DNA from 2 places in the Paenibacillus sp. FSL P4-0184 genome. Region 1 is predicted to be linked to the other one. Evidence: a T-box and tRNA genes for the amino acid it is inferred to sense, from the RefSeq annotation. Region 1 holds a T-box; the other holds one or more tRNA genes.
The links. The T-box of region 1 lies ahead of MKY52_RS14850 (arginine--tRNA ligase). A T-box ahead of a tRNA ligase gene usually reads a tRNA of that ligase, here a tRNA-Arg.

Region 1 (16,686 bases):
CTATTACAATCATTTCAACACTGGACGTCCTCTACATGCACCGGGTGCGGACAAACGTTATGTCTCACAATATCTGGACATTCCTAATGAACCGTTCCTGCCATTTGGCTTTGGTCTTAGCTATACGACATTTGGCTACAGTGAACCGATCCTTTCCGGTGAAATAATGACGAAGGATCAGCCTATTAAAGTAACTGTTACGGTGACTAATACAGGCAATGTACAAGGTGAAGAGGTAGTGCAGCTCTATATCCGAGACATTTCAGGAGAAGTTGTTAGACCAATGAAGGAACTGAAAGACTTTGCCAAGATCAGCCTCTCCCCGGGAGAAAGCCAAGAAGTGAGCTTTACGCTTACAGAAGAACAGCTTCGTTACTATCATAGCGATTTAAGCTTTAGCAGTGATCCGGGACAATTCAAATTGTTTGTGGGTCCAAATAGCCAAGAGGTTAAAGAACGCGATTTTCGCTTAACATTAGCTTAAGTAGAATATATACGACACAGGCTGTCGTAATAGAGGAGTGCAAGAATATGACTACTAATATGAATTCTAACATCCATTTAAACGCTGGAGACTTATCATTCACTTTTACAAACAGCGGGGACTTGTTCCAAGTTCTCCATGAACGGACAATGATCAATCAATTGCTGCCTAATATCGTGGATGGCTCCTTATCCAACCTATATTTACGCATTCATAGTAATGGAAGCATTCAAGCTGTTCCTTTGCTGGGCATTCATTCCTCAAGCACTGTACGTAAGGCTGGGAACCGCTTGGTTTGGGAAGGTACTGCGGAAAATATCGAGTATCAGGTTATTTTTACTCCGACGGCTCAAGGCGCTTGGTTCTGGGACGTGAAGCTTACAGGTCAAGATACAGATGTGGATCTCGTGTACGGACAAGACGTGGGTATTGCCGATATCGGCGCAGTTCGCAGTAATGAGGCCTACCTGTCACAATATATTGACCATGCCGTATTCGAGGATGAGTCAAAGGGATATGTCGTATGCTCCAGACAGAATCAGCCGCAAGGTGGCAAATTCCCATATTTGCAGCAAGGTGCAATCACTAAGGCAGCAAGCTTCTCAACAGATGGTTTCCAATTCTTTGGATTGTCTTATAAAGAGACAAATCAACCAGAAAGCCTGAGCCGTGAGCAATTAAGTAATGAAATCTATCAATATGAATTCGCTTATACTGCGCTGCAATCGGAGCGGGTGAAGCTGAGTGGGGAAGCCCAGTTTGTATTTTATGGATTGTTCAAGCAAGATCATCCAGAAGCGATTACCTCGTTAGAATTCACGAAGGATGTTGCTGCGGCTTGGGAAACGGTAAAAGAGTTGCCTTTAGAAGCTGAAGCACCGCTAGAACGTTCTTTCTTGACAAAAGATCTGGGAGCACCACTAGCTGCAAATTCTCTGACGAGTGAAGAGATCGAAGCCTTGTTCCCGGTTCGCTATCAAGAGGAAAAAGAGGGAGACCAGCTTCTGTCTTTCTTCACGGAAAATTATGAGCATGTTGTATTGAAAGAGAAGGAACTTAAGGTAGAGCGTCCTCATGGTCATATTCTAATGAGTGGGGACAACGCTCGACTTAACGATAAGGTTATCACGACAACTTCTTATATGTACGGGATCTTTAACTCCCAAGTAGTCATTGGCAATACCAATTTCAACAAGCTAATGTCCAATCCTAGAAATGCGCTTAATATTCCAAAAGCTTCGGGACAACGAATCTATGTGCAGTGGAATGGCGAATACCGCCTCTTGACCATGCCTTCATTGTTCGAGGTTGGTTTCAACTATGCCCGTTGGTATTACAGAACAGATGGCGAATGCTTCATTATTACGAACTACACTACTGCAGATTCTCCGGAGATATTCCTGAATGTGCGTACGGAAAGTGGAAAAGCTTATCGCTATCTAGTCACTAATCAAATCACTATGAACGTTAATGAATACGAGCTTCCATATCAATTCAAGCAAGAAGGAGGAACCATAACCTTCTCGGCTGATAGAAGCGCACTAAGTGCAGGAGAATATCCTGATCTGCAGTATAAATTCCAGGTACAGGGAGCGGATTTCACTCTTCAAAATGAAGGTAGACTTGTCTCTCATGCTGAGAAGTCTGATGCACCGCTAGCTATTCTGGAACTGTCGGAGAGCAGTGAGTGGACATTGAACATTCAAGGTCTTCTGGATGGTAAGGAGATTCAATCGAGCAGCGGTACAGCTGAAGAGGAGATTTCCGCATACCGCGAATTCTACAGCGGGGTTATGAATGGCTTCCGCTTGACGTTAGGTGATGGGTCCGAAGGTGAGTTGTTTAAGGTAAATGCTCTGGCTTGGTGGTATACACATAATATGCTCGTCCATTATTCAGTCCCTCACGGATTGGAACAATACGGCGGCGCTGCTTGGGGAACCCGTGACGTGTGTCAGGGACCAGTGGAATACTTCATGGCTACGCAAAAATACGATCAGGTTCGTGAAATATTGCTGACCCTGTATGCTCATCAATATGAAGATGATGGTAACTGGCCACAGTGGTTCATGTTTGATAAATATACGAAGATTCAGCAAGAGGAGAGCCATGGAGATATTATTGTATGGCCACTCAAAGTGCTTGGAGACTATTTGGCGGTAACGCAAGACTACAGTATTTTGCAAGCGACTGTACCTTATACTCGTAAGCATAGCTTTGATTTTACAGAGGAAAAAGCGACGCTGCTGGATCATGCACGGAAGGAAGTTGCTTATATTAAGAATCACTTCCTGCATGACACGCATTTGTCCTCGTACGGTGATGGAGACTGGGATGATACACTCCAGCCTGCAAATCCACAGCTGAAGCAGTACATGGTTAGCAGTTGGACAGTGGCGCTTACCTATCAGACATTGAATCAGTTCTCAGAAGTGCTTCATAAAGTTGATCCAGCAGGTTCGGAAGAGCTGAAAGCGATGGTGGAGGGAATTCGTGAGGATTTCAACACACATATGCTTCAATCTGAGGTAATTCCAGGCTTCTTGTATATGGAGGACCCAGAGCAAGTGAAGCTTATGGTGCATCCAAGCGATACGGAAACAGGGATCCAATACCGTCTGCTGCCAATGACGCGCAGTATGATCAGTGAGCTGCTTACACCAGAACAAGCTGAAGCGCACTATGAAGTAATCCAGGATAAACTGTTCTGTCCAGACGGCGTTCGTCTGATGAACCGTCCAGCTCAATATGTTGGCGGCGTAAGCACCCATTTCAAACGTGCGGAGCAAGCTTCTAACTTTGGTCGGGAAATTGGACTTCAATATGTACATGCACACATCCGTTATGTAGAAGCTATGGCTAAGCTAGGGAAAACCGATCAGGTCTGGAATGGCCTAGCGGCGATCAATCCGATCGGAATCCGCGACGTGGTGCCAAACGCTGAACTCCGTCAGGCTAACTCTTATTTCAGTAGCTCGGATGGTAAATTTAACACCCGTTACGAGGCACAGGAGAATTTCGATAAACTGCGTAATGGTGACGTAGCGGTTAAAGGTGGCTGGAGAATCTATTCAAGCGGTCCTGGGATCTACATGAACCAGTTGATCTCGAATGCACTGGGGATCCGTACGGAAGGCGGAGATTTAATCGTCGATCCAATTCTGCCGGAGTCGCTGGACGGAATGCGCTTTAGCTTTGAATATGCAGGCACTAAGGTAGACTTTATTTATCACCTTTCGGGCTCTGATAACAGTCGGATTACTGTTAACGGTACAGAAGTACAAGCGGAAGGTACGCTTAATCGCTACCGTAGTGGCGGTATCCGTATCAAACGTGAGGACTTTGATCGCCTCTGCGTAGAAGCTGGAAATGTGATAGACATTTATAAGTAAGATAATAAAAGAAGGGCAATCTCCGCGATAAGCGTGGAGATTGCCCTTTTTGTACTACATACGGCTCGGTGTCGGTAACCCAAGCACCTCTAGCACATCACCTAAAGTGTCCTTAAATCTCGAAGTGAGCCAGAGGCGGAACGCGATGGTAGCCTCCTCACCTTTTAAAATCGGACATATAGAATAGAAGTTATTGAAAAGTGTGGCTAAGGTATGAGCGTACGTGCAGAGTATATTCGGCGTCAATTCTATGCTGCCAGAATACAATGTCTCCTGCCAGAGGCTAAGCTGTCTCAGCAAAGCGAGCTCTGCTTTTTCCATTTCGAGTGGAAATTGAAGCTTTGAGGCATCTGTGATGAATGGGATTGTAGATTTGCTCAAAACACTGCTGGCACGGGCATAGGTGTACATCAGATAAACCCCGGTATTACCGGATATTTCGGTAGCCTGTTTGAAATCAAACACGATTTCCGTTCCCAGGTTAAACCGCAGCAGATAATAACGAATAGCAGCAGCTGCAATGATATGGCTGGAAAGACCCTCTTTATCGGAGCGCGAATGTTCTATGTTCTGTTCCATAAGCTTTACTAAATCGCTCACCTTAACGCCGATTCCTTGGCGCCCGGACATGGCATAAGAAGATTTCCCTTCTGAAACATCTATCCCCAGCTCAGCAGCAGAGGCCGGACTGAGAGAAACAACGCCATAACTTACATGATGGAGCTTCTCAGCCTGCTCGTTATATCCTAGTGCTCCTAAAGCCTGCTTAACCATTTGTTGCGGATATTCCTGTCTATAATCGATCACGTTAATAACACGGTCGGCATGTCCATAAGGCTCAGGGGTTCCAGTTAAACCTGTGGTCCATAAACCAGACGAGAATTCACTGTAGGTGAAATCTTTGGATAGTAGACCGAATTTCCAGAGATGATAAGCAATGTCTTTGGCTGTATATGTCAAAATCCCATTCGAACGCACAAGCACCTTATCCATCTGATGATCCTCTGACTCCGCTCCACTGCTAACCTCTGTCCCTTGCTTTAGCACCCAGCAGCCCGCAAGTTTGCCTTCAGTCTCCTGTACAAAAACTGCCGTTTGCTTCAATAGCTCAGATGCGGCTGTCCAGAAGCCCTCTTTTAAAATATTGCTCTCCCACACCAGCAGGTCATAGTGAATACCAAAACGCTTCATTTCCGATATATGTTCTCTCACAATACGTTCAGCGACTAGGTTGCCCAGCCACGCCTCATTACCATCACCCTGTTCAAGGGCATGCAGCATATCCGTGCGCTTGTGAGTGATCTCTGGATTCCGTGCATATTCTTTGTTCACTTTGGCATATAGATCCCAGCAATAATCACCGAAACGTTGATGTTCCCCTTCTAAAGGTACATTTAATAAACCAACGACTGTATCTGCCAGCTGGTTGCCCAGATCATCCACGTAGTTATGGACCTCTACGTTATGTCCGGTTCTTTTCATTATTCTGACCAGCGCATCGCCGATGCAAGCATTTCTCAGATGACCTACATGAGCAGCTTTATTTGGATTGATTGAAGTGTGCTCTATGATGACCTTTTCCCTTGTGCTGTCAGGCAGATTAAAGGAATGTTTAGCCCACACCTGCCAATTCATATACAAATTAATAAATCCAGGAGCAGCTACTTCGACTTTTTGTAAAAGACCCGTGTAACTCTCTTGTAATTTAATTTCTGCTTTTACTAACTCTGCTATGTCGAGAGGGGATTTACGCAGGAGTTTGGCTAGCTGCATAGCAATATTGCAGGAATAATCACCATGCTCTAGATTAGCTGGCTGTTCGATCAGAATTGCAACATCGTTTGGGTAGGCAACTTCTAAGGTGTGGAATACTTTTTTTACACTTTGTTCAATGCTGTGTTTGATGATTTGACTTAACATTTTATACCCTCCTTTAAAAATACAAAAAAGCCCTCGTCTCAAAAGAGACGAGGGCTTTAGCGCTCGCGGTACCACTCTCGTTGCTAAACAGATGTTTAGCCACCTTACAGGATAACGGTCTTCAGCCGGGACTTCCTACTTAGGTTCAGAAGTCCATCTCACGGGTGCGCTTCATTAGGTGATCTGTACCGGCTTGCACTTACCCGGCTCGCTGTGGACTAGAACACGTTAACTACTCTCCCGCTCATCGATGCTTGAATAATTTTTATCAGTATAACGAATATTTAGAAAAAAGCAATAGGGTGTTACTCAGTAAAGTCTAGAAGATGCTTGAGTTTTAGATTGTCCGATTAGTAGATTACAAATTCAAAGAATAGAAGGTTGTCTTTTTTTCGGGTGGCAATTCCTTTGCTTAAATGTCCACACATTAACTTTAAATACAGAATATTACTATATAGAGCTATTAGTTATGAACCATGTTACTAGTGTTGTAGTTTTTAATCTTTCGAACTGCTGGTGGAAGGGAGGAGTGAATAGAGATGGCTTTATTTTCAACTGGACCTATAGATAATAGTCCAATTCTGGGGATCAGACAGACGCAAATGGTAACAGTAAAAGTAGTTAATCGTGATTCCCTTAATTCTTATAATCTAGTCATTCAAGGGTTTTTACTAGATGGATCAAGAACGATGTATGTGAATGAAATGGTGAGTCTCGCACCTAACCAAGTTTTAACTAGGAATTATTTTGCTGATTTAGACGCATTTGAATTTGAGTTTGCAACCTTAGAAGAAATTGAAGAAGAGATAGGGATCTCATTTTGGGGAAAACAGAATTCAGGGGGATTGGTAGATTCTCATCGCGTAGTAGCATGGGAAAAACATGCAGGAATAATCTAAAGGAGTGTTGAGAATTGAGCTATTTATCTACCGGGCCGATAGATAATACCATGGTGGGAGGTATACGACCTACTCAACATGTTACGATCAAAATCGATAACCGAAGCGACGTTATTTCTTCTACGGTTCTTGTCCAAGGTTATTATATGAATGGGACAAGAACTTTATATGTTAGTGAGCTTGTTAACGTTATGCCTGATCAAGTTGTAACAAAGGACTATTATGCGGATTTTGATGCATTTGAATTTATTTTTACGACTTTAAGCCTGGTAGATGATCCTATTCAAATTTCTATATGGGGAAAAAATAGTGTAGGTCAAGTCGTGACTGCTCACCGACTTGTCCATTCAGAATTATACGGAGCAACGGTAGGGACAACTGGTGCTACAGGTGCAAATGGAGCGACAGGAGCAACAGGTGCGGATGGAGCAGATGGAGCGACAGGGGCAACGGGTGCGGATGGAGCAACTGGAGTCGCCGGAGCGACTGGTGCGACAGGGGCAGCCGGAGCAGACGGGGCGACAGGAGCAACAGGAGCAACAGGAGCCGACGGAGTGACTGGTGCAACAGGGGCAGCCGGAGGAGCGACCGGAGCAACGGGAGCAGATGGAGCGACCGGAGCAACGGGAGCCGATGGAGTGACCGGAGCAACGGGAGCCGATGGAGTGACTGGAGCGACGGGAGCGGCAGGTGTAACTGGCGCAACGGGAGCGGCAGGTGTAACTGGAGCAACAGGGGCAACGGGAGCCGATGGAGCAACGGGAGCCGACGGAGTGACAGGAGCAACGGGAGCCGATGGAGCGACAGGAGCAACAGGAGTAACGGGAGCCGATGGAGTGACTGGAGCAACGGGAGCGGCAGGTGTAACTGGAGCAACGGGAGCGGCAGGTGTAACTGGAGCAACGGGAGCGGCAGGTGTAACTGGAGCAACAGGGGCAACTGGAGCCGATGGAGCAACGGGAGCCGACGGAGTGACAGGAGCAACGGGAGCCGATGGAGCGACAGGAGCAACAGGAGCCGATGGAGCAATAGGAGCAACAGGAGCAACAGGAGCCGATGGAGCAACAGGAGCAACAGGAGCCGATGGAGTGACTGGAGCAACGGGAGCCGATGGAGTGACTGGTGCAACGGGAGCCGATGGAGTGACAGGGGCAACAGGAGCAGCTGGAGCGACTGGGGCAACGGGAGCGGCAGGTGTAACTGGAGCAACGGGAGCGACTGGAGCAACAGGGGCAGCTGGAGCGACTGGAGCAACGGGAGCCGACGGAGTGACAGGGGCAACAGGAGCAGCTGGAGTGACAGGGGCAACAGGAGCGGCAGGTGTAACTGGAGCAACGGGAGCCGACGGAGTGACAGGAGCAACCGGAGCAGCTGGAGCGACTGGGGCAACGGGAGCGGCAGGTGTAACTGGAGCAACGGGAGCGGCAGGTGTAACTGGAGCAACGGGAGCCGACGGAGTGACTGGAGCGACGGGAGCGGCAGGTGTAACTGGAGCAACAGGAGCCGATGGAGTGACCGGGGCAACGGGAGCCGACGGGGTGACTGGAGCAACAGGGGCAGCTGGAGTGACAGGAGCAACCGGAGCAGCTGGAGCGACTGGAGCAACCGGAGCAGCTGGAGTAACTGGAGCAACAGGAGCGACTGGAGCAACCGGAGCTGATGGAGCGACTGGAGCAACCGGAGCAGCTGGAGTAACTGGAGCAACAGGAGCGACTGGAGCAACCGGGGCAGCTGGAGCGACTGGAGCAACGGGAGCCGACGGAGTGACAGGGGCAACAGGAGCAGCTGGAGTGACAGGGGCAACAGGAGCGGCAGGTGTAACTGGAGCAACGGGAGCCGACGGAGTGACAGGAGCAACCGGAGCAACCGGAGCAGCTGGAGCGACTGGGGCAACGGGAGCGGCAGGTGTAACTGGAGCAACGGGAGCCGACGGAGTGACTGGAGCGACGGGAGCGGCAGGTGTAACTGGAGCAACAGGAGCCGATGGAGTGACCGGGGCAACGGGAGCCGACGGGGTGACTGGAGCAACAGGGGCAGCTGGAGTGACAGGAGCAACCGGAGCAGCTGGAGCGACTGGAGCAACCGGAGCGACTGGTGTAACGGGAGTAACAGGAATAACTGGAGTGACAGGAGCAACAGGGCCGAATATTCAAGCTGAGGGATTCTCTGCGTTCCTATCAGCTTTGTCAGTTTCTACTTCTTCCCAACTGACTGGATGGTCTGTGGCTTCTCCTTTCTATTCTGATCCTTCCTTTAACCCCGTTACGGGAAATTACACAGTTCCGACAACGGGTAGATATTCTATTGAAGCGACCATTAACTATTCCACAACTGCCTCAATCTCAATTAGTCTTGGTAGTGGGGTTAATCCAGCTTTCGTAGTTCAGAGAACTTCTCCTACTTCAACAAATTTGGTAAGTGGATTATTCCCTGTGTTGGATGTGAATGTTGCGCTTATTCTAGATTTGAGAGCTATTTTGGGAAGTGGGACTGTAACGCTGGTTGGAGAATTTGCACTAACAGCAGGTGATGTTATTGGCTTGTTCTATGTTTCTAATGGCTTGACGGTTCCTTTGAATCTGGGCGGTGCCAATACTTCGGGTATAGTTTGGTCTGTTCATGAATTGACGTAAATTTATCTCTGAGTTAATGGTACAAAGAGGGGATACTCTGTAGCCGTAAGTAAGGCTTACTGAGTTATCCTCTGTTTTGTTAACGGAACAAGTTTTGGGCAGAACGGAATAATGCTTCCAAGATTTTCAGTCTAATTGAATGATGATAGATTTCCAGAGTTTTTAAAGTAGGATTCAATATGTATAGTAGTAGCTTTTGATGGATGTCCACATCTTAAGGGGAGATAAGAATATTACTATTAAGAGCCGAAAACTTCCAACTGAAAAATATAATAGGCTCATTGTTAGCAAATTTAGAGTAGATCGGAGGAATGATTATAGTAACGCTACTATTAAGAATTTTTTGTAGGACAATCTTGTTGTAGTCGATCTATTTAAAGATAAAAGGAGTTGGGAAATTGAGCTACTTATCTACTGGGCCTATAGAAAACAATCTGGTAGGTGGTGAAAGACCCACCCAGCTTATTACGATTAAGCTTGTTAATCAGAGCGATGTCACTGCGGCAGCGATTCAAATCGAAGGCTATTATATGAATGGTACTAGAACACTATATGTTAGTGAACTTCATACTGTGGGACCTAATCAAGTGAAAACGAATGATTATTATGCAGATTTTGATTCATTTGAATTTTTATTCACAACAACAGCTCAGATAGACGATCCTATTCAAATCTCTGTTTGGGGAAAAAGCAGCACAGGTCAATTAGTGACTGCTCATAGGCTTGTCTATTCTGAATTATATGGTGATAATATTGGATTTACAGGAGCCACCGGAGGCACAGGAGCGACGGGAAGTGCAGGAGACACCGGAGCAACCGGAGCAACGGGAACAACTGGAGCAACCGGAAGCACCGGAGCAAACGGAGTAGCAGGAGCAACCGGAAGCACCGGAGCAAACGGAGTAGCAGGAGCAACCGGAAGCACCGGAGCAACCGGAAGCACCGGAGCAACAGGAGCAACCGGAGCAACGGGAGCAACAGGAAGCACCGGAGCAACGGGAATAACAGGAGCAACCGGAAGCACCGGAGCAACAGGAGTAACGGGAGCAACGGGAATAACAGGAGGAACTGGAGTAACAGGAGCAACGGGACTCTCTTTTGCACCAGTGAACCGCATATATGTTGCAAACAATCAAAGCGATAACGTTTCGGTGATTAACGGTCTAACCAATACCGTAATCGGTACAATTAATGTCGGTGATGGTCCTTTTGGTGTTGGGGTCAACACCTTCGCTAATAAGATTTACGTTGCAAATTCACAATTAGACAATGTTTCAGTGATCGATGGTTTTACCAATACCGTAATTGCTACAATCCCCGTTGAAAGTAGACCATTGGGAGTAGATGTTAACCCTTCTACCAATCGGATTTATGTAGCAAACAACAACAATAGCTCTGTTTCAGTAATAAATGGTTCAGACGATACTGTAATTGCTACTATACCCGGTTTTAGCGGGCCGTTTGCAGTCGGAGTCAATCCATCTACAAATAGCATCTATGTGACAAATCAAAGTTTAGACAACGTAATGGTAATAGACGGTATCACCAACAGTGTGTTTACTACCATTCCAGTTGGAGATAACCCTGTAGGTATAGGAGTTAACCCAATCTCGAATAAGGTATATGTTGCTAACGCTAGTAGTAGTAATGTAACAGTTATTAACAGTTTAACAAATACCGCAGTTGTTACGATTCCTGTTACCAGCGTAACAAGTATAGGAGTAAATCCTTTAACCAATCGAATTTATGCAGCAGGTTCCAACAATATTACGGTAATTGACGGATTAGCTGATAGTATACTTACAGATATTCCGCTCATTCTATTTTCGCCAGGAACTGACGGAGTGGGAGTAAACCCTTCTACAAACACAATCTATGCATCGAGTCAATTTGCTGATTCGGTTTTAGTATTCAGTGGATCTACCAATACTCAAATTACATCTATCACGGTTGGTGATTCCCCCTTTGGGGTAGGAGTCAGTACGTAATTCTGTCCATGAGACGAGGGGAGATGGTTATGGCCATTCAATATCCATTTTTTGGGTACGGGGCTAATGTTGATTGTGCCGACCAACTTCTTCACGGCCTTGCAAGGGCAAACCTTCGAGGGCGTAACAATTATTGCACCACCCACGACTGCTTTTGCCCAGTTATCCTTCAGCTTGTCGCAGAGGGTTCCCGCTTGCAACATCCTGGTGGATGAGGTTATTGTGATGCGTACACAGGAAGTTAACGGAGCAACAGGAGATACTTATGCACCTGGGCCGAACGTCCAACAAGAGGGATTCTCAGCATTTTTTCCTACATTTTCAGTTGCCACATCATCTCAAATCACAGGTTAGAGTGTAACGACATCTTATTATGATAGTGTGAAACTCAATGTAACTTCTGGCAACTATACTATTCCGGCTACAGGTAAATATCCATTTGTAGCGACTATCAATTATTCCACAACTACTACAATCACAGTAAGTCTTGGTGCTAGGATTCCATCCTTCGTAGTCCGGAGAACATCCCCTACTATAACTGATTTGGTAAGTGGCTTGTTTCCTTACTAAATGCGAATGTAGCGATCGTTTTATCTTTGAGAGCTATTTTGGGAAGTGGGACTGTAACGTTGGTTGGAGAATTTGCACTAACAGCAGGTGATGTTATTGGTTTGTTCTATGTTTCTAATGGCTTGACGGTTCCTTTGAATCTGGGCGGTGCCAATACTTCGGGTATAGTTTGGTCTGTTCATGAATTGACGTAAATTTATCTCTGAGTTGATGGTACAAAGAGGGGATACTCTGTAGCCGTAAGTAAGGCTTACTGAGTTCTCCTCTGTTTTGTTAACGGGACAAGTTTTGGGCAGAACGGAATAATGCTCCTAAGAGTTAAAATCTATTGAATATTGATAGATTTTAGATTTTTCCAATAGCACTCAATATGTATAGTAGTAACTTTTGATAGATGTCCACACATTAAAAAGAGAAAAGAATATTACTATTAAGAGCCGAAAATTTCCAACTGAAAAATATAATAGGCTCATTGTTAGCGAATTTAGAGTAGATCGGAGGAATGATTATAGTAACGCTACTATTTAGAATTTTTTGCAGGCAATCTATTTAAAAATAAAGGAGTTGATAACTTGAGTTATCTATCTACTGGACCTATAGAAAACAATCTGGTAAGCGGTGAAAGACCCACTCAGCTTGTTACTATTAAACTTGTTAATCAGAGTGATGTCACTGCGTCGTTGATTCAAGTCGAAGGATATTATATGAACGGTACAAGAACACTATATGTTAGTGAACTTCATACTGTGGGACCTAATGAAGTACTAACAAATGATTATTATGCAAATTTTGATTCATTCGAATTTTCATTTTCAACACCAACTTTGATAGACGATCCTATTCAAATCTCTGTATGGGGAAAAAGCAGCACAGGTCAATTAGTGACTGCTCATCGGCTTGTCTACTCTGAACTGTATGGTGAAAATATAGGTTATTCAGGAGCCACTGGAGCCACCGGAGATACCGGAGCGACAGGAAGCGCAGGTGCAACAGGAGCGACAGGAGGCGCAGGAGTTACCGGAGCGACAGGAAGCGCAGGTGCAACAGGAGCAACGGGAAGCGCAGGTGCAACAGGAGCGACGGGAAGCGCAGGTGCAACAGGAGCGACAGGAAGCGCAGGAGTTACCGGAGCAACGGGAAGCGCAGGTGCAACAGGAGCGACGGGAAGCGCTGGAGTTACCGGAGCAACGGGAAGTTCAGGTGCAACAGGAGCGACAGGAAGCGCAGGGGTTACCGGAGCGACAGGAAGCGCAGGAGTTACCGGAGCGACGGGAAGCGCAGGTGCAACAGGAGCGACGGGAAGCGCAGGTGCAACAGGAGCGACGGGAAGCGCAGGTGCAACAGGAGTGACAGGAAGCGCAGGTGCAACAGGAGCGACGGGAAGCGCAGGTGCAACAGGAGCGACGGGAAGCGCAGGTGCAACAGGAGTGACAGGAAGCGCAGGTGCAACAGGAGCCACAGGAAGTGCTGGCGCAACTGGAGCGACTGGAGTGACAGGAACAACCGGAGCAACGGGACCTACTGGTTCAGGTGCAATCATTCCTTATGCTTCTGGTCTTCCTGTAGCTATGACAACTGTATTAGGAGGCTTGCTGAATACTTCAAGTATCGTAGGATTCGGAAGTAGTGCGACGAATATTAGTGCTGCTGGCGGTACGATAGATCTCACCGGAGCGGCCGGAACCTTGCTGAACTTTGCATTCTCAGTACCACGCACCGGAACGATTACTTCTTTGGCGGCCTATTTCAGCACAACAGCAGCGCTTAGTTTATTAGGTTCTACAGTAACAATCACTGCTCAATTATACAGTTCTTCTACCCCTAACAATACCTTTACTGCAGTCCCTGGTGCTGTAGTCACATTAAGTCCTCCATTTACAGGTGTCCTTTCACTTGGCACAATTAGCAGTGGTAATACCACAGGTTTGAGCATTCCTGTAACTGTGGGAGAGCGCTTGTTGTTGGTCTTTACTTCAACAGTATCAGCCGGAGTCGACGTTGCTACAACCATTGCAGGCTACGCTAGTGCAGGAGTTACAATCGCATAATCTGATGATGATTATGACGTATTTACTACAGAAAAAGGGATATCCGAAAAGCCGTTTGGCTGAAGGATATCCCTATTTTTCTCCAACCATCATTACACCTAGATCATCAGAATTTCTCGGATGTCTTGTTCTGTAAGGGTAGATAACCCTTCCTGACCTGGCTGGATCACTTCATCGATTAAGTTCCTTTTCTTCTGTTGTAGCTCATACATCTTGTCTTCCACAGTACCTTGGGTGACGAGCCGAATGACTTGAACTACTTTTTTCTGTCCGATTCGGTGAGCCCGATCTGCAGCTTGCTGTTCGACGGCAGGGTTCCACCATAGATCGTATAGAATGACAGTGTCTGCTCCTGTTAAGTTGAGTCCAGTTCCGCCAGCTTTTAAGGAGATAAGGAAAATATCCCGCTCCCCTTCATTAAATTGATTACATAAATCTACGCGCTGAGACACAGGCGTTTGACCGTCTAGGTAAAAATATGGAATACCTTGATAGCCGAGTTCACGTCCAATCAAACCGAGCATTTCTGTGAACTGGGAGAATACTAGCATTCGTTTACCTGAACTGCGGCATTCCTCTATGATTTCAAACAGCTGCTCGAATTTGGCGGAGCTTCCTTCATACCCGTCCACAAATAGAGCCGGGTGACAGCATAGCTGGCGCAGACGGGTGAGTCCAGCAAGGATTTTAATCCGATTATTATTACCGAAGCTATCCTGGGTCAGATGCTTTAGAGCCTCTTTTTTCAAACGGGCGAGATAAGCGACATATAACTTCTTCTGCTCAGGGAACAGCTCACAGGCTTGGAGTGATTCGATTTTCTCAGGCAATTCTTTTAACACATCACTCTTTAAGCGGCGCAGCAAAAAGGGACGTGCCCGTTTAGCGATAGTTTCCCTCGGCAAATCGTGAAAAGCCTTCTTACCTGGAAACAACCCGGGAAACACAGTGCCGAAGATGGACCAAAGATCTTCCAACGCGTTCTCCACAGGAGTCCCAGTAAGTGCAAAACGATGCCGGGCTTGAAGAGCCATAACTGCTTGAGCGGTCTGCGTCGTATGGTTCTTTATGGTTTGCGCTTCATCGAGAATCAGGGTATGAAAAGATTTCTTAGCATACAACTGAACATCTCTGCGAAGCAGTGGGTAAGAGGTGATGATTACATCCGCGTTCGCTGCATTTTTTAAAATCCGACCGCGTTCTGTTAAGCTTCCATCTGCAATAACAGCCTTAATCTCAGGCGTGAACTTTTTAAGCTCATTATGCCAGTTGTAGGTGAGAGAGGCAGGAGCGACAATAAGAGCGGGCAGACCACTCTGACGAATATCCGGAAGCTCAGAGAGCAGAAAAGCGATACTTTGTAGCGTTTTGCCAAGACCCATATCATCCGCTAAAATTCCCCCGAAACGGTAATGGGCCAGCGTCTTCAGCCACTGAAATCCATACTGCTGATAATCCCGGAGCACAGGAGCTAGACTCTCTGGTATAGGGAAATCAAGGTTCTCAGGATTGTGCATATTCGCAAGTAATCTTTTAAAGGATCTGCTCAGTTTGACTGAGTCACTTTGAGAATCGGAAGAGGTTAAGTGTAACCCACGAACGACTGGTAAAGAAAATTGCGCACCTTTAATCTCACCTTCTCTAATGCCCATCTCGTTCATAAAGGTGATGATTTCTTGGAGCTCCTCGCTCTCCAGCGGTAGCAGTGCCCCTTCGGGCAAGCGGTAGTATTTACGTTTATCCTGAAGTGATTTTAAGACCATCACAATCTCAGATTCGGGAATACCACCCATGTCGAATTTAAAATCAAGCCAGTCGGTTTTCTCATTCCAACTAATGCTTACCTTGGGTGGCGTGGTTCCCGTGAACAGTCTCTCTTTAACAGCGGTGGTCGCATAGACCGTTAGTAGTGGCTCAAGCAACGGAATCGTGTGATATAAAAAATCGTACTCACCGTCCTCATCCGTCATAATATACCCGCCTTCGGTTTTGGCGAAGGATTCATGCTCCATCAGCTCCAGAATTCGGGCCTCTCCTTCACCGTCGCGTATAAGAATCAAGTCCGTACCGCGAACATGGGCTTTTTCATCCAAAGGATTGATGATAATGTCACCATACTGAAACTCTAGCCCGGCGAGCAGTCGATCTCTCACGCGGTCCAGATAGAGCCTGGCTATAAGCTTATGTTGCACAATTCGATCAGCAATAGAGTCGGCGATATGCACGTTTCCCAGTTTTTTCAGACCAGGAATAACCTTGTCCATAAAAGGCTCCATTTGTTCGGGGGCAATATCGATGCCATCTCGACGAGAGGATTCCAGCATTTTCTTCATCTCAGATAGGCGCATGCATTCCTGAGCAGTTAGCTTCAACAGCTTACCTTCAGACAGCACGAGTCCGTAATCTTCCAGAACTGAGATCTGCTCCAGTCCTTGAATATCCAGATGGTAGCCTTCGCCTTCGGCTTGTTCGAACGCAAAGCTAAGGGGCGGTGCTTCATTAGACATATGAATGCCTTCGTACAACACCTCTTCTTGTTGCAGATATACCGACGAAACTTCTGAAAGTGCGGGCTGAAGCGTCTCCCAGAAAAAAGGAGGGATAGCCAGCAGGCGATCTCCCCCCAGGTTGCCACCATATGGAGAGTAGTTAGTGACGTTATCGCGATACATTTTTTCATTGAAGACAATTTCAATTAGCTTCTGAAGAACGATGTTATCTTCCTTCCGAAAGCTGTGAATGGCAGGATCAT
Region 2 (16,686 bases), 1.5 Mb from region 1:
TCATGCACTTCAACATCACCTTGGAATTTACCTTGAGTTGTATCATATTTAAGCAAATGAGCAAGCATCTTAGCGTCAGTCAAGTCGTTGATTGCTACCACTTCGATACCTTCTACATTTTGAATACGGCGGAAAGCAAGGCGTCCAATACGTCCAAATCCGTTAATTCCAACTTTTACACTCATTGAATAGTTCCTCCTAGAATTCGTTTTATTTATTCAAAACAGACCGTGAAGCCTGTCATGACAACAATGTTAAGTATGATACAAGATATATGTTCTAGTGAGTTACGAGGATATCTGTAACTGATTATCAATTTCCTTGCCGATTTCCACAGCAGCAGCCTCGTCGGTGACGAGTATATTCTCCTGCCCGAAACGCAGCATGGCATGAATGGCTTTGGCCTTTGGTTTACCTCCAGCAATACCGATGACTGTCTCCGTCCGAACAATATCTTCTAGACGTAGTCCCATCGTAAGCATCGTATGGACAACCTGACCATCTTCGTTAAAGTAATACCCAAAGGATTCAGCCACGGCTCCCTCACCCTGGATTTCTGAGACAGTTGCCTCATCCAGCTTGCGGCGACGAGTCATTTCAATGGCATCCCCAATCCCATGTACAATAATACGCGAACTGCGGATGATTTGTACAATCTCTCCAATATTAGAGTCAAGTGCTAGTGACTGGTAGGCATCCCCACTAAGTAAATCAGGTACATGCAGCAACCGGTAATTCGCTCCTACCCGTTTTGCCATTGTTGAGGCAATCGTATTGGCTTGAATCTCCATACTCTCTCCTAATCCACCACGCGCCGGAACAAACCAAGCGTTCTTATAGGAAAGGGATAACGGCGGTGTCAGTTGATCAGCCATGTCGGCAAGCGTTGATCCACCTGTGACAGCAACTATATCATCTGTACGAAGTACACTGAGCAGCGCTTTTGCACCCGCTCGGCCAAGCTCACGTTTGGTGAACGGCGATGACTCACAATCACCCGGCACCACAATAACTTTATCCAGACCGTACGTTGCCCGAATTTTCTCTTCCAGCTCATCCAGACCAAACAGGCTCTTAACGACCGGCTCTAGCAAATCAAGCAGTCTACGTCCAGCAGCGCTAATGCGCATGCCAACGCTCTCGATCTCAATGAGCCCTTGCGATTTCAGAAGATCCGTCTCGGCACGCAGTACCCGCTCAGTCATATCAAGCGAAGCGGCAAGCGTTCTGCGCCCAATTATATCGGACAGCATGATCTGATGAAGAATCGTGTACCGTCTCTTAAGGGTTTCCATGAGATCAGGCAGAAGCTGCTTTTGGATATCTAATAAATTACGCATACTTTCACTCCTGCAACTTCGTCTTCCTCTATTCCCTTGTTCATGGTCTCAAAATGTCCCGGGTAAACTTTTTAAGTCCCACTCATATTCTAACCAAATATTGCTCGAAGTGCAAGTCTTCCGAGAGTAGAATTCTCAAGCGCTTGTCTTCTTATACATTTATAAGATTGGGAAAGAGGTTCAGCTCCAAAAAACCTGTCATTAACAATCCGGATTCTTTCGCTGATTGAAACACAATGTCCGCTTGTCCACCTTGAAGACTAGGGATAGAGCCTGTGTACAGTATTATTAATTCATTGCAATTGCACAGAAATTGTATTATAATCATTTTTGTTGCGCCCGTGGTCCAATGGATATGACGTAGGCCTCCGAAGCCTGAGATCCAAGTTCGATTCTTGGCGGGCGCGCCATTAATTTCACTTTTGTACATAATTTAGTAGTGCCTATACTACTACTTAACCAAAGAGCCGCGTGTCGGCTCTTTTTTTTGAATATAAGTTTGACTTTCTTTGACTTTTTGTTTGAATTTGTTTATCATGTGGGTAATACGGCAAGAGTAAAAATGAATACATTTGAAGAACCAATATCAAGGAGGTTTTCCACGTGAGTTATATTCCTATGGTAGTAGAACAGAGCAACCGCGGTGAGCGCGCTTATGACATCTATTCCCGCCTGCTGAAGGACCGCATCATTTTCCTTGGAACGGAGGTTAATGACGTGGTAGCCAATTCTATCATCGCACAAATGCTGTTCTTGGCTGCCGAAGATCCGGATAAGGACATTCACCTTTACGTGAATAGCCCCGGCGGTTCCATTACTGCAGGTATGGCTATTTTTGATACAATGCAGTACATTAAACCGGATGTTTCCACCATCTGTGTAGGTATGGCAGCTTCCATGGGAGCATTCCTACTTAACGCTGGCGCTAAAGGCAAACGCTTCGCACTGCCTAACAGTGAGATCATGATTCACCAACCTCTGGGTGGTGCTCAAGGTCAAGCAACGGATATCGAAATCCGTGCCCGCCGTATCCTCAAATTGCGTGATAAGTTGAATCGTATTCTTGCAGAACGTACGGGTCAACCGCTAGAACGTATTGAGAAGGATACAGATCGTGATTACTTCATGACTGCTGCAGACGCGGCAACTTACGGTATCGTTGATAAAGTCATCGAGAAAACACTGCCTAGCGGTGTGTAAGCTATAAAACAACGCAAAGAGGCTGTGCCCTATCCACTTGATGGTTAGCGCACAGCCTCTTTACTTTTCAGACCACCACTCCATACGAATCTCAGTTAAATCAAACCGCCATATCCAAGCGCATCGAGTTTCTCAGCAATCACACGGTAGCCTCGGCCATTCGGATGTAAGTGGTCAATCGATAATAGCCCTCTCTCATTTCCTGCAAACTCACTATAGATAGAAGCAAACCCACATACTCGGCTACTGTACTGTGAGGCATAGCGGTTAAACTGCCGCACCCACTCTGTAGCACCCACTACCTGAGGATAAGGATTATACAGTCCCACAATCCGAATGATAAAAGGTCTACGCGTTCCCGTCTTCAATTGGAAGAGGATACTCATAATTGCAGCAAAATTTTGTTTGCATTCTTGCAATGATCTTCGCAGCTCTTTAGATAAATTTTCAGGTTGTCTAGCTGCAGCCTTCGCAGCATGGATTAAATCGTTGCCACCGATGGATAGAGTGATGATGTCGGCTGCTCGAATGGCTTCGCGAGTCATTGCACTCCCCCGTAGCCGCTGTTCCAGTTCAGAAGTAGTCAATCCATTCACGCCCAAATTCGTAGAGGCTACATTAGAACGCAGTCTCCCTTCCGCCATTCTACGGTACACCGGTACAAAACCGTTACCTGGCAGAGCGCCAAATCCAGTCGTCAAGGAATCGCCAATTGCAGTGTATTGATAGCTCATAGCTCTCCCCCGTTCATAAACTAGTTACTCCATTTAGCATATGAATTCGAGGTGATTCTGGTAAGGGGGAGATGTCCAGTGGTGACACTAGCGGTTACAACTTCTCTATTTATTTTACAGCAGCAAATGGGCTACCGCCTTCCGGCAACAGTTCTTTGAAAGTAAAGGGATATTCCGGGAATCCCGCAGCATAAGCTGTGTATTCATACAATTGGAAGAACAGCACGACCTGATCATCCTTCAGATAAAAATACTTTTCCGTATTCAATCCGTTGAACCCTCCCAAATAACTTTCCTCCGCTTTTACTAGCTTGTTCAACTTAGCATTCAACTCTTTTTTGTAGTTTGGGTTAGCTCCGAACAGGTCGCCCAACAGCAGACGTTTGCCATCCTTGAGCGAAAAGGTAAACGCCTCCCGATTGGTCATACCATGAGCGCCGCCCGTATCGCTATACTGTGACATCACTAAGCTGATCACACCATTCTGATTGTAGGTCACCACATAATCTCTATCATAGGTATACTTAGGCTCTGACCCGGATCGATTCGAGATATCCTTCTCTGCGCCTGCAGCGAATTTCATGGCACTTTCTTTTAAAATATCATTCATGGCCTGCTATGCATTGGAATTGCTTAATCCACTAAACTTCGGATAATCAAGCTGGATCAAAGCCTCTTTTCGATCCTTAGCATAGATCTCCGTGGTTACTATCAACGCATTCTGTGATCTATTCACCACATTCAACCTACTAGAGCCCCGACTCCAATCCACTTTATAGCCCAAATAATCATTTAACAGAGCGGATGGAACATAGAGGCGGTTGTTTATTAGCTTTCCTTCATACTCTCGAATGTAATAATTGTTCACCCAAATTGAAGTACCATAGCTAGATAACAGCAACTTGGCCTTAGTCGTTCCCTTTCCGATCGTGTATGCATTTTCTTTTTTATCATAAGTTAGAGGTAATTGCAGTACATCACGCATAAAGGTAATCGGAATCCAGACCTTCCCTTCCTGCAAAATACCTGTCTGCTGAGAAATTACCCCGTTCGCCTTTAAAACTATACTTGCAGCAATTGCCTTGCTCTTCGTCTGATCAGACGCTGCATAACCCTTATCACTAGGCAGCAATCCTCCACCAAGCAATAATCCCGCCGACATCAAACCTATGCCCCATTTGCGTACTGTTTCTTTTGAAATATTCATCATCTAGTTTTTCCACTAATTTCCAGTTTATTAAACCTAATCTTGGAGAATTTACACAAAAAAAGAGGCGCCCCCCACTATTACTAGTGGAAGATCACCTCTCCTCTCTGCAATCATCTTGTTCTGCTACTATTTCAATTCATACATTACGCTCAGCTGTGTTGTAACTTTAACTACTCCCGGTTGAACGGATGTGCTTGCACCAGCATCTGCTGCAGCCATTTCCATTTTTAGATTTTGTTCAAAATAAACCGGAGTGACATTGCCATCATTTTGGCTGACCGTGATTACTTGACCCAAGCTACGTTTAGCTGCCTTAGCAATAGCACCTGCTTTAACATCTGCGTTCGCCATCGCCTTTTCAATCACCTGAGCTTCAAAGGCAGAAGTGTCTTCCACGGAAAAACGTGCATTTCCGATATTATTTGCCCCCGCCGCAGATGCAGCGTCTAGCAATTCACCAACCTTGGTCAGATCTCTGTAGGACACTAACAGTGTATGATTCGCGTTGTATCCTTTCACTTGCTGTCCTTCTTTTTCGCTATAACTGTAGTTGGGTTGCACATAGAATTGGGTACTTTGAATATCCTTATCTGCGATTTTCCAAGTCCCCTTCAGTAGGGTAGTGATCTTTTGGATTTTAGCAGCATTTGTTTTTTGCGCTTCTTGCGCAGTTGTAGCCGTAGTATCCACACCGATGGACAAGTATACAATATCCGGCTTGATGGACAATTCACCTTTACCTACTACACTAACGACATTTTTCTGCACTTCATCTGCGTAAGCCTTTGCAGGGCCTTGGAAGACACCACTCATGCTAATCCCTCCAATTAACAAACTCCCTACAATCAACACTGAACCAATCTTCTTTACCAAACCTTTCATATTGCCAGCCCCTTTCATCCTTTGTGATTTGTTATTATCCTCTAGACGAGTCTTTTTGGTAAATGTTGCACAACTAAATCTATTTTTTGGTATAAAAAAAAGCCCCTGGGGGCTTTTTAGTCATGCAATAAAAGTCACTTCAAAAGATTATTGGTTCTCAAGCTCTTCTTTGCTAACGAGACTCGTCAAAGCGTTTACAGCTTGATCCGCGTCTGCACCATCCGCGCTGATATAGATCTCCGTACCGGAACTGATCGCTAGGCTCATAATACCCATAATACTTTTGGCGTTTACTTTTTTATCGTCTTTTTCCACGAAAATCTCCGACGAAAACTTGTTAGCTTCTTGCACAAACAATGCTGCCGGTCGAGCGTGTAGCCCTGTCTTCAACCGAACAACTACCGGGTGCTTTGTCATGAAACGCTTACCCCCTAATTGAGTTCTCCCCAAAAATTTCACATTAATTTTATATTATTATATCATTATAACGTAAACCACACTAGAAAAAAAGTGACTAGCCGCCTCGAACCTTGTCCGCCAGTTCATCAATCTTACGAAGACGATGATTTACTCCGGACTTACTAACCGTACCTTTCAGCATTTCACCAACCTCTTTAAGGTTGATATCTGGATGTGCCATTCGAATTTCTGCAACTTCCCGCAGTTTATCCGGTAGGCTCTCCAGCCCCACTTCTCGCTGCAGCAGTTTGATATTCTCAATCTGCCGCACCGCGGCACTTATCGTTTTATTGAGATTCGCGGTCTCGCAGTTCACGATCCGATTCACGGAATTACGCATATCACGCATAATTCTTACATCCTCAAATTTGAACAACGCTTGATGCGCCCCGATCAGACTTAAGAATTCGATAATCTTCTCGCCTTCTTTAATGTATAGAATGAACCCTTTTTTACGTTCAATGCAGCGTGCGTTTAGGTGAAATTCACCAGCCAGATCGACCAGCGCCTTACAATGCTCCTCATACATCGAGGAAATCTCCAAATGGTAAGAGGAACCCTCCGGATTATTAACGGATCCGCCCGCCAAAAAGGCACCCCGCAAATAAGCACGCTTACAGCAGTTATTCCCAACAATCTCTTTATCAATACCGTCGGTAAAAATAAATCCTTCGGACACAATTCTGAGATCATTTAAGATTTCCTGTACGCGACTAGGGATTCTAACGATATAAACGTTATTTTTCTTCAAACGCATTTTTTTACGCACGAGTAGCTCAATATGGACCTGGTAATATTTCTTAAGTAAAGAATATACCCGCCTTGCAATCGCGGCGTTCTCCGTCGAAATGTCGAGAATCACCTTTTTGCTTGAAAGCTGCACAGATCCATTCATACGGATAAGCGCTGACATTTCCGCCTTCTCACAACAGGGCTCACTCTCCACCATCGTCAGCTCTTTTTTGGTAAGGGCCGCAAAAGACAAGGGTCTCACCTCTTTCTGAAAATAAGTACGTCATTCATATATACAAGCATAAACGCCTTCGGCGTCCTTTTGAGGACGGTAAGCGTTTATGCGAGAAATATAAGAAAGTATAGGTGTAAAACTTATATTTTCTTATATTTTAAGTTATACCCTAGGGTTTCTGTTTATCCAATCTTGCACAAGCTGATAGATATGATGACTAAGCTTATCGGTATCATGCCTTAAATAAGTTCGGAATAACACTAGCTTATCCGCTATAACTTTATATGCACTGCCTTCTAGTACATCCTTGTCGAGCTGTACCGGACGTGCACCCTTCTCAGCGTACTTCGACTGCACCTGCTCTGGAATTTCACCGTCATTCACAATAATATAATCAAATAAATGAATTCCAATATGATCATAAACGGCTTGTAGATGGTCATTTACAGTATAATTATCCGTTTCACCAGGCTGAGTCATTACATTGCAGACAAAAATTTTGATTGCATCAGAAGATACAACTGCTTCTGCTAGCTTCGGAACAAGTAGGTTCGGAAGAATGCTCGTATATAGACTCCCTGGACCCAAAAGAATTGCATCAGCATTTCGAATCGCTTCAAGTGCTTCAGGCAACGGCTCCACATCAGCAGGCTCCAAAGAAACCCGTTTAATGATCCCGCCTGCTTCCGGTATCTTAGATTCACCCGTGATAATCGTGCCGTCCGACATTTCTGCACGCAATACTACGGCATCCCCCGCAGCGGGTAATACCCGTCCGCGAACAGCAAATAATCGGCTAAGCTCACGAACAGCTGTGACAAAATCGCCAGATATATCTGTAAGCGCAGCAAGAATTAAATTGCCAAGACTATGACCCGCCAAGCCTTCGCCCGTGTTGAAACGATATCTCATAATATCCGCCATGAGCGGCTCTACATCAGCCATAGCTGTTAATACGTTACGGATGTCCCCAGGAGGCGGCATTTGCAGTTCACTGCGCAAAATACCCGAGCTTCCTCCATCATCTGCTACGGTAACTATAGCTGTAATATCTAGCGGCTTTTCTTTTAAGCCGCGAAGCATGACAGATAGCCCCGTGCCACCGCCCATAACGACGATACGTGGACGCTGTCTTTGTTCTTCAGCCACTATGGACCCCTTCTCTCATTAGTGCCGATCACGCTCGGAATCCCGATGACTAACGGCTACGGATTCCGTTTCGCTGACGCCCAGCATTTTGCCCAAATATTCAGAAATGGCTACTGAACGGTGTTTCCCGCCTGTACAGCCAATGCCGATAATAATCTGGGATTTACCTTCCCTACGATATTGCGGAATTAAGAAATGAAGCATATCGAGCAGTTTGGTCAGGAACACCTGTGTTTCAGGCCACTTCATTACATAGTCATATACATCGCTGTCCTGACCTGTTTTTGGCCGCAGGTGATCCACATAATGTGGGTTAGGCAAAAAGCGAACATCGAAGACGAGGTCTGCATCAATAGGAATACCATACTTAAATCCGAACGATGTAATGTTGACGGAGAGTGTACTTTTTCCTAAATGCGAGAACCGAGAAACGATCTTCTCCTTGAGCTGCACTGGTTTCATACTGCTAGTATCCAGACATAATGTAGCTGAATTCTTTAATTCCTCAAGCATTTTACGTTCCAGCTTGATACCATCAAGCGGAAGTCCCTTAGGCGCTAGAGGATGATGACGCCGGCTTTCCTTGTAACGCTGCACAAGCACCGAATCCGTAGCATCCAAGAACAAGATTTCACAGCCAATGGTTGACTCATCTTTGATATAGGCTAGAGACTCGGACAAAGCAGTGAAGAATTCCCTACCGCGCAGGTCAATCACAAGCGCTACCTTGGCGATCTTACCCTTCGACTGCTCAATCAGTTCTGCAAACTTAGGGATCAGCACCGGCGGCAAATTATCGACACAGAAGAACCCTAGGTCTTCCAGACTCTGCACAGCAATTGTCTTACCCGCACCTGACATTCCGGTAATAATGATCAGGGTGGCTCCAGCCGTTGGAGTATTGTCCAATTCGGTCATTAAAGCGTCCCCTCCCTAAATTAGTATATGAATACTCCCTATCTTTTAAGAACGAAGCAGAAGACCTGCTGCACCCACAATACCTGCATCATTACCAAGCTCTGCAGGAATAATCGAAACACCAGTCTGAAGCGGAGCCGGTGCGAGCTTAGCAAACACACGACGAACTTCATCAAATAGAATATCTCCAGCCTTAGACACACCACCACCAATGATGAAGACCTCAGGGTTAAGCACGGCTGCAACAGAAGCCATAGATTTACCCAGGTAGTATGCTGCACGGTTTACTATGCGAATCGCTACTTCATCGCCAGCCTTAGCCGCATCAAAGACTTCCTTCGCAGCAATCTTCTCTACCATTGAGAGGGAAGTACGATCACCACGAGCTACTGCATCGTTAGCCATACGAATAATTCCTGTAGCGGAGGAAACGGTTTCCAGACATCCCATATTACCGCAACCACATTGAATGGCTTCCAAATCCGGCACTACAGTGATATGGCCAAGCTCACCTGCTAGACCTGCAAAACCTTGATAAATCTTTCCGTTGATAATGATTCCGCCACCAACACCTGTTCCTAGCGTATAGCAGACACAATTTTCAATCCCGCGTCCTGCACCACTCCAGGCTTCACCCAGTGCAGCCACGTTCGCATCATTGTCTATTTTGACAGGCTTGTTCCAGCGATCTTCCAAAATGGAGCGAATCGGCACATCTTTAAATCCTATGTTGGGCGCAAGGATAATGATTCCTTCACGAATATTTGTGAACCCTGCTACGCCCGCGCCTACACCTGCAAGCTGATCCCAAGAGTACGGGGAATCCTCCACAATTTGGCGTACATACTTCTCGATATTATCGATAACAGTATCGACACCTTCTGCAGTTCCTGTGGGTCCCTCATAAGTATGCAGTAGCGTTCCCTCAGCATTGCAGATTCCAACCTTAATTGCAGTTCCACCCAAATCCACGCCAACGTAGATATTCTCAGACATGTAACAAGCCACCTTTTTTTATACTAAAATAGTTAATCCTAAGTACCAACTATAATAGAAGCCCCCTCTGTGGTCAAGGAAAGACAACACACCCGGGAATTCCTTATTTTAATACTATACTCTATTATATTCTAAAAAGACCCCCTTACGACTAAGTAAGAGAGTCTTCTGAATATATTATTATCTGGAAAATAACCTAAATCACCCATTTATTCTGACAAAATACGCTTTTGCCCCTCCAGTGCACGGATAGGTGCGATATTCTGTGTAAACTCCAGCGTACCCATATACCGACCAGTCTCGTCGCGGACAGCGAAATAACGGATATAGATAAATTTATCCTTGATGTTGATCCAGAAGTCCTCAGCATCCTTACGGCCTGCCTTAAAGTCTTCCAGAAGCTTCTCCACCACATGAACACTTTGAGGCGGATGACAGTTCTGTACCGTGCGGCCGATAACTGCCTTAGTTCGGGCAAAGATACGTTCCTTCCCGTGTGAAAAATATCGAACGACATCATTCTCATCAATGAATGTCAGATCTACTGGCAGATGATTGAGTACTGTTTCGAGCTGATGCAATGACAACAGCCCTGTCTCAAAACGGATGAACCCTTCTTGCGGAGCGGCTCCCACTGCTTCACCCTGCAATGCTGCACCTTCCGGCTCTGCGGCACGTTCGGGTATCCACTCCTGCTCCGGCGCCGTTAGGCAGAATCCAATCTCATCGCTCTCCCGAGCGATTTTCACCCATTCGTCTTCCGTCAATTTATCCAGCGACATAGGCAATAAAATATTTTCTTCCTTAAAAATCATTTCATTAACTTCCTTGATGATCTCCGTAAGTTGAACACCAATATCTGCTGCATTTCCGCTGTAGCTGCTGAGCGCTGCTTTTGCCTCTTTAATCATACGACGGATATGATCATCCACGCCCCACATTACCTTAGTTGGTCCATAAATGCCGTATTTTTCAAGGTAAGGGAACAACAGATTTTCTTTTCGACTGTAGTGTTTATCTAGATCCAGCAGTAAGCTAAGATCCTCCAGCAGCTTAAAGATCAGCTCCTCACTGTCATTCTTCTGGAATTTGGTAGCATGCAAATCTAAACGAAAGTTCACAAGTCTTTCAATCTCACGGTTTTCTAGCTTGAAGGTGTGGACTGGGTGGCCGGGTTGTTCTTCAGGCTTTGAGGAGCGGTGAATTTGCTCAATAGAGCCTTTGAATATTGCTGTATGCACCGAACAAAGCCGCTGTACCTCGGATACCGGAATTCCCTCTTCAGTCATTAACGAATGCTCCATTGCAGAGATTTCCGCAACAGTAACATCACCTACAGCTTCCTCGAAGCGTGCCTTAACCTCTTCAACGCTTTTGCCTGCATGCAGTTCTTTAATAATCTCCTTGAGCATGGCTTGGCGACGAGTTTGCTCCGGTACATCAACCTCGCGGTTATTTATCAGTTCACTCATTATTGATCTCTCCTTAATGAAATTTTGATGATAGATTCCTTTATTTCATAATCTCGAAGCCATGTCGTTCAAATGCTAACTTCACGGTGTTGAGATCCATTTTCTTCAGCTTCATTCCTTTGGATAAGGTCATGAAACGGCCAGCGGTCTGCAGCATACCTGGCTTAGCAATGTCCTTAAAGCCCAGCTCTACCATAATCTCAACGACCTCTGGATGCCGGGATACCATCTCGAAGATAGACTCATCCATTCGCAGCATTTTTTCCATTGGACTCTTCTCCTTTATATGAGAACTATTCTCAACAACAGATTAGCACAGGCCTTACAAGGCAATAGTGATTGCAATCACTAAATTAGAAGAAAGCAATAACCGTTCTTTTAAAGATGGATTATGTATAATGTGAAATTAAAAAAACTGCCCCCTACGCTAAATAGCATAAGGGACAGTCTAATTCGTAATAAATTATTTATTATAGCGTTACTCCTGTTTTGAATATGGATATCTCGCGGAAGTTATTCTTCTCGTTATTTACCCATTCCCCACTAGCCACGCTGATAATGTAGTTAATGAAGTCATGCAGAACCTCATCTGGAGAACCATCTTCAACCAACACACCCGCATTAAAATCGATCCAGTGACGTTTGCCTTCATACAATGGGGTATTGGTAGACACCTTCATTGTTGGCACGAATGTACCAAAAGGTGTCCCCCGTCCGGTCGTAAAGATCACCAATTGGCAGCCAGCAGCAGCCAGAGCCGACGAAGCCACTAGGTCATTGCCCGGCGCGTTAAGAAGATTTAAGCCTTTGTTAGTGATAAGCTCTCCGTACTTGAGTACATCCATTACCGTAGAATTACCGGATTTTTGAGTGCAACCCAGCGATTTATCCTCAAGCGTAGTAATCCCTCCGGCTTTATTGCCTGGTGAAGGGTTTTCATATACCGGCTGTTTATAGTCCATGAAATACTGCTTAAAGTCATTGATGAGATCAACAATTTTGTGGAAAATAGCTTCGTCTGCAGCACGTTCCATCAGAATCTTTTCGGCGCCAAACATTTCAGGTACTTCAGTGAGTACAGTTGTGCCGCCTTGGGCAGCCATATAGTCAGACAGACGTCCAAGAAGCGGATTCGCTGTAATCCCGGACAGGCCATCCGAGCCTCCACACTTCAGACCAATCTTCAGCTCAGAGAGTGAGACTTCTTCCCGATGATCGCCCTGTACGTTATTGTAGAGTTCCTTCAGCAGCTTTACGCCTTCTTCAATCTCGTTTCCAACCTCTTGGGAGACAAGAAAACGCACTCGATCCTCATCGTAACTACCCAGCATGTCTTTAAAAATATGCAAATTGTTATTCTCACAACCTAGTCCGAGCACAAGTACGGCGCCTGCATTTGGATGCTTAACCGCGTTAGCAAGTATTGTACGAGTATTGTCATGATCATCACCCAGCTGGGAGCAACCATAGTTATGCTTCAGTACGAGCACGTTATCGAACGGAGCGATATCACCAACCTCTGCCTTAAAAATATTGATGATCTGCTCCGCCACTCCATTCACACAACCAACCGTAGGGACGATCCACAGCTCATTACGAATACCTACAGATCCGTCAAAGCGACGATACCCCGTAAAGGTCAAATTCTCTACTTTAAAAGGATTGGGGGTCAGCTTCTGCTCAAAAGTATATTCCTCAACCCCTGTTAGGTTTGTCTTCGTATTATGGGTATGCACCCACTGGCCCGGCACGATAGGCGCTTTAGCATGACCGATGGGATAACCATACTTCAATACATTCTCGCCTTCGCTAATGCTGGTTAGTGCAATTTTATGACCTCTAGCAATATCTTCCGTAATTTTAATCTCTTTTGAACCAATCACAATGGTGTCGCCTGCTTGATAGTCTTTAAGTGCAACTGCCACGTTATCAGCCTCGTTGATCTGCAGTACCTCTTTCATAGTCTTAATCATGTCGTTATCCACCTCCTGTGTATTAGTTGTGTGCAGGTCTCTTCACGTACGCTTGCAGCGCTTGCTTCATACCTGTTCTCTCAATCGCAATGAGCCCTTCTGTCACCTTGTCAGTAAGACCAGCCACTTCATTCAGGTCAGAGCCCCAGCGATTTGTCGCTGCTAATACTTCGACAGCCAGTGCGCGTAACCCAGTGTCTGTGCCATCCCATCCTCCCCACAAGGAGGCGAACCATTCCAAAATATCCGCATCATCGGCCAGCTGAATTTCTTCTTCCCCTCTACGTCCTTTATAGAAGGCAATTAATGCACTCATTGAGAAAACAAGCTTCTCGGGTAATTGTCCTTTGGACTCTACATATTGCAGTAAAGAAGGCAGATCTCTTGTCTTAAATTTCGAGATAGAATTAAGGGAGATGCTCATCAAGTAATGCTGCACATAAGGGTTCAGGAACCTTTCCAATACCGCGTCTGCAAAAGAATTCAATTCCTCTGCCGGCAGATCCAGCGTTGGAATAATCTCATCATAGATTAAGGACTTCACGTACGCCCCAACCTCTTCGTGCTCAATGGCTTCAGCAACCGTATCAATACCGTACAAATACGCTACTGGTGTCATAGCTGTATGAGCTCCGTTTAAAATCCTCACTTTACGAGTGCGATAAGGGGCCATATCATCCACCACCAGCACATTAAGACCTGCTAGTTCAGCCGGGAACTCCTTTTTAATCCACTGCGGTCCTTCAATCACCCAAAGATGGAACTGCTCACCGACAACGACCAGCTTATCCTCATAGCCCAATTCTTCCGTAATCTCAGCGATGGTGTCTCTTGGATATCCAGGAACGATGCGATCTACCAAACTACAGCAGAAGGTGTTGGCTTCATTCATCCAGTTTACAAAGCCCTCTCCCAGATTCCACAGGTCAGCATATTTCAAAATAACCTTCTTAAGCTCATCCCCATTTCGGTCAATCAGCTCGCACGGAATGATGATAAAACCTTTAGAAGCATCACCGTTAAAAAATTCAAAACGCTTATACAATAAGGCCGTCAGTTTGCCTGGAAAACTGCTCTGCGGAGCATCGGTTAACTTGTCGCCTGCTTCAAAAGCAATTCCCGCCTCAGTGGTGTTGGACACGATAAAGCGCAGCTCTGGATTCTCGGCAAGCTTCATATACTCCTCATGCTGGGCAAAAGGATTAAGCGTTCGTGTAATACAGTTGATGACCTCATGTTCTTTTACCGCTGCTCCATCTTTGATTCCTTGGAGATACAACGTGTATAAACCGTTCTGAGCATTTAGCATTTCTGCAAGTCCATTACCCAGCGGTTGTACAACCACCACGCCACCATTGAAATCCGTTTTTTGATTCATGGTATGAATCTGCCAATCTACAAAAGCGCGCATGAAATTGCCTTCACCAAATTGCAGAACCTTCTCAGGATAGTGCTTGTAAGCTTTCCAACTATCACTATTTAATCTGTTCATATAAACGCCTCCTGATTATTAATGCACACGATAAACTAATTAAATATACTTTATAATTCAATATATTTATTATTATTTTCTTAATTTATGCACACGTGAAAATTTTAATTCAAAATCCTTTACGAGTGAAAGGATCAAGCTGCCATGCGCAGCTTTTGCTTCTACAGTTTCCTAACCGATTCTCTCGCAATAAACTCCGTATCAATCGAGGTTAGCCCGTCATTCTCCAAAGGTTCTTTAATTAAGCTTAGCAGCTTGCGGGCTCCTTGCTCGCTGATCTTCTCAATAGGACGTTTAACTGTGGTAAGCGAAGGATTCGCAAAGAGCGAAAATCCAATATCATCAAAACCAACAATAGAAACATCGTTCGGCACCTGCAGCCCTCGCTCAAACACAGCTTTCATAGCCCCGATTGCCATATCGTCATTGGAACAAAATACTGCCGTCGGCGGTTTTTCCAAATCTAGCAGCTTGCCCATCGCCTCATATCCACTTTGCATATCGTAATTACCATTTCTCATATAATCGTTACGAACAGGGATATTATGGTCAATCAAAGCTTTTATAAAACCGTCTCTGCGTTCCTGCGTGGATTTAAAGCCCTCAACACCTTCAATGATCGCAATGTCTTGATGCCCGGACTCAATCAGGTGTTTGCCTGCATGATAAGCGCCTTCCCGGTCATTCGAGATGATATTAATAATGGAGCGATCATCTATCTGCCGATTCAGCACAACGATTGGAATGCCTTGCTGGACAACATGGTAAATGAATTTATTATCTGCTTCACTCTGGCTCATTAGAATAATTCCATCAAAGCGTTTGTGATGAATAGAGGAATATTCCGCATAATCGTCGATCCCACGGATGAACAGATTATACTCTACATCTATGACACTATTTACACCACGAATCGTATCAGAGAAGAAACCAGACGTTGTGCCGTTGGCGATACTCGTGAAGAACAAGCCAATGGTGTATGACCGCTGCATCACAAGGCTTTTGGCATTGTAATTGGGGACATAACCCACTTGCGCAGCGATCTCGGCAATTTTTTTACGTGTAACTTCTTTAATTAGGGGACTGTTGTTAAGTGCTCTTGATACAGTTGTATGTGAAACATTCGCCAGTTTTGCGATATCCTTGATTGTAGGTGCCATGGGTCAACCTTCCTTATCAAACGGGTTTGGCTATTCCATGTAAGGATATCATAACGATTACCTAGTCACCAATGCCTGTTTCGAGAAATTGAAATAATGATCAGCGTTATTGTAACAGATATTCTCAATCATACCACCTAACAGTTCCATATCATCCGGGGCTTCTCCATCCTCTACCCAAGAACCTACAAGATCACATAGAATTCTTCTAAAATACTCATGTCTGGTATATGATAAAAAGCTTCTGGAGTCTGTTAACATTCCGACAAACTGGCTAAGCACACCTAGATTAGCAAGCGTCTTCATCTGTTCCAGCATGCCATCCTTGTTATCGTTGAACCACCATGCCGTCCCAAATTGAATCTTCCCTGGAATTCCGCCGCCTTGGAAGCAGCCCATTAAACCAGCAATGACATGGTTATCATTTGGATTCAGCGAGTACAAAATCGTCTTAGGCAGCGCATTCTCACGATCCAGCGCATCTAACAGACCTGCCAGCGGTTTAGCAATCACGCCATCATTAATCGAATCATAGCCGGTATCAGGGCCGAGTCGTCCGAACATTACGCTGTTATTATTGCGTAGCGCATGGATATGGAATTGCATCGCCCAATCCAGCTCGTTGTACAATTTGCCAAGGAATACTAATGTGAACCCTTTATATTTCTTTTCTTCTCTCTCACTTACAGCACCTTCACGAAGAGCTTTGTTGAATATAGCCGTAGCTTCCTCCA

Region 2: it has a tRNA-Arg gene. The T-box ahead of MKY52_RS14850 (arginine--tRNA ligase) is inferred to sense a tRNA for this amino acid. The anticodon was not compared.

What each region holds. Positions count from the first base shown of each region.
Region 1 is NZ_JBBORN010000001.1:3,402,204-3,418,889, forward strand. Features, by position in the region: gene MKY52_RS14840 (glycoside hydrolase family 3 N-terminal domain-containing protein) at 1-484, shown strand, start outside; gene MKY52_RS14845 (GH36-type glycosyl hydrolase domain-containing protein) at 532-3,876, shown strand; gene MKY52_RS14850 (arginine--tRNA ligase) at 3,931-5,796, opposite strand; T-box leader at 5,837-6,053, opposite strand; gene MKY52_RS14855 (hypothetical protein) at 6,336-6,695, shown strand; gene MKY52_RS14860 (beta strand repeat-containing protein) at 6,710-9,328, shown strand; gene MKY52_RS14865 (YncE family protein) at 9,727-11,316, shown strand; gene MKY52_RS14870 (hypothetical protein) at 11,383-11,670, shown strand; gene MKY52_RS14875 (hypothetical protein) at 11,913-12,080, shown strand; gene MKY52_RS14880 (exosporium glycoprotein BclB-related protein) at 12,459-13,934, shown strand; gene MKY52_RS14885 (DEAD/DEAH box helicase) at 14,033-16,686, opposite strand, start outside.
Region 2 is NZ_JBBORN010000001.1:1,941,427-1,958,112, forward strand. Features, by position in the region: gene gap (type I glyceraldehyde-3-phosphate dehydrogenase) at 1-185, opposite strand, end outside; gene MKY52_RS08240 (sugar-binding transcriptional regulator) at 288-1,340, opposite strand; tRNA gene MKY52_RS08245 (tRNA-Arg) at 1,676-1,750, shown strand; gene clpP (ATP-dependent Clp endopeptidase proteolytic subunit ClpP) at 1,944-2,540, shown strand; gene MKY52_RS08255 (GDSL-type esterase/lipase family protein) at 2,636-3,274, opposite strand; gene MKY52_RS08260 (DUF3298 and DUF4163 domain-containing protein) at 3,384-3,884, opposite strand; gene MKY52_RS08265 (stalk domain-containing protein) at 3,891-4,484, opposite strand; gene MKY52_RS08270 (SIMPL domain-containing protein) at 4,611-5,366, opposite strand; gene MKY52_RS08275 (HPr family phosphocarrier protein) at 5,514-5,783, opposite strand; gene whiA (DNA-binding protein WhiA) at 5,881-6,810, opposite strand; gene MKY52_RS08285 (gluconeogenesis factor YvcK family protein) at 6,955-7,902, opposite strand; gene rapZ (RNase adapter RapZ) at 7,960-8,859, opposite strand; gene MKY52_RS08295 (ROK family glucokinase) at 8,905-9,855, opposite strand; gene MKY52_RS08300 (DUF438 domain-containing protein) at 10,065-11,327, opposite strand; gene MKY52_RS08305 (DUF1858 domain-containing protein) at 11,368-11,595, opposite strand; gene MKY52_RS08310 (UxaA family hydrolase) at 11,798-13,288, opposite strand; gene MKY52_RS08315 (tagaturonate reductase) at 13,323-14,792, opposite strand; gene MKY52_RS08320 (LacI family DNA-binding transcriptional regulator) at 14,954-15,952, opposite strand; gene uxaC (glucuronate isomerase) at 16,010-16,686, opposite strand, start outside.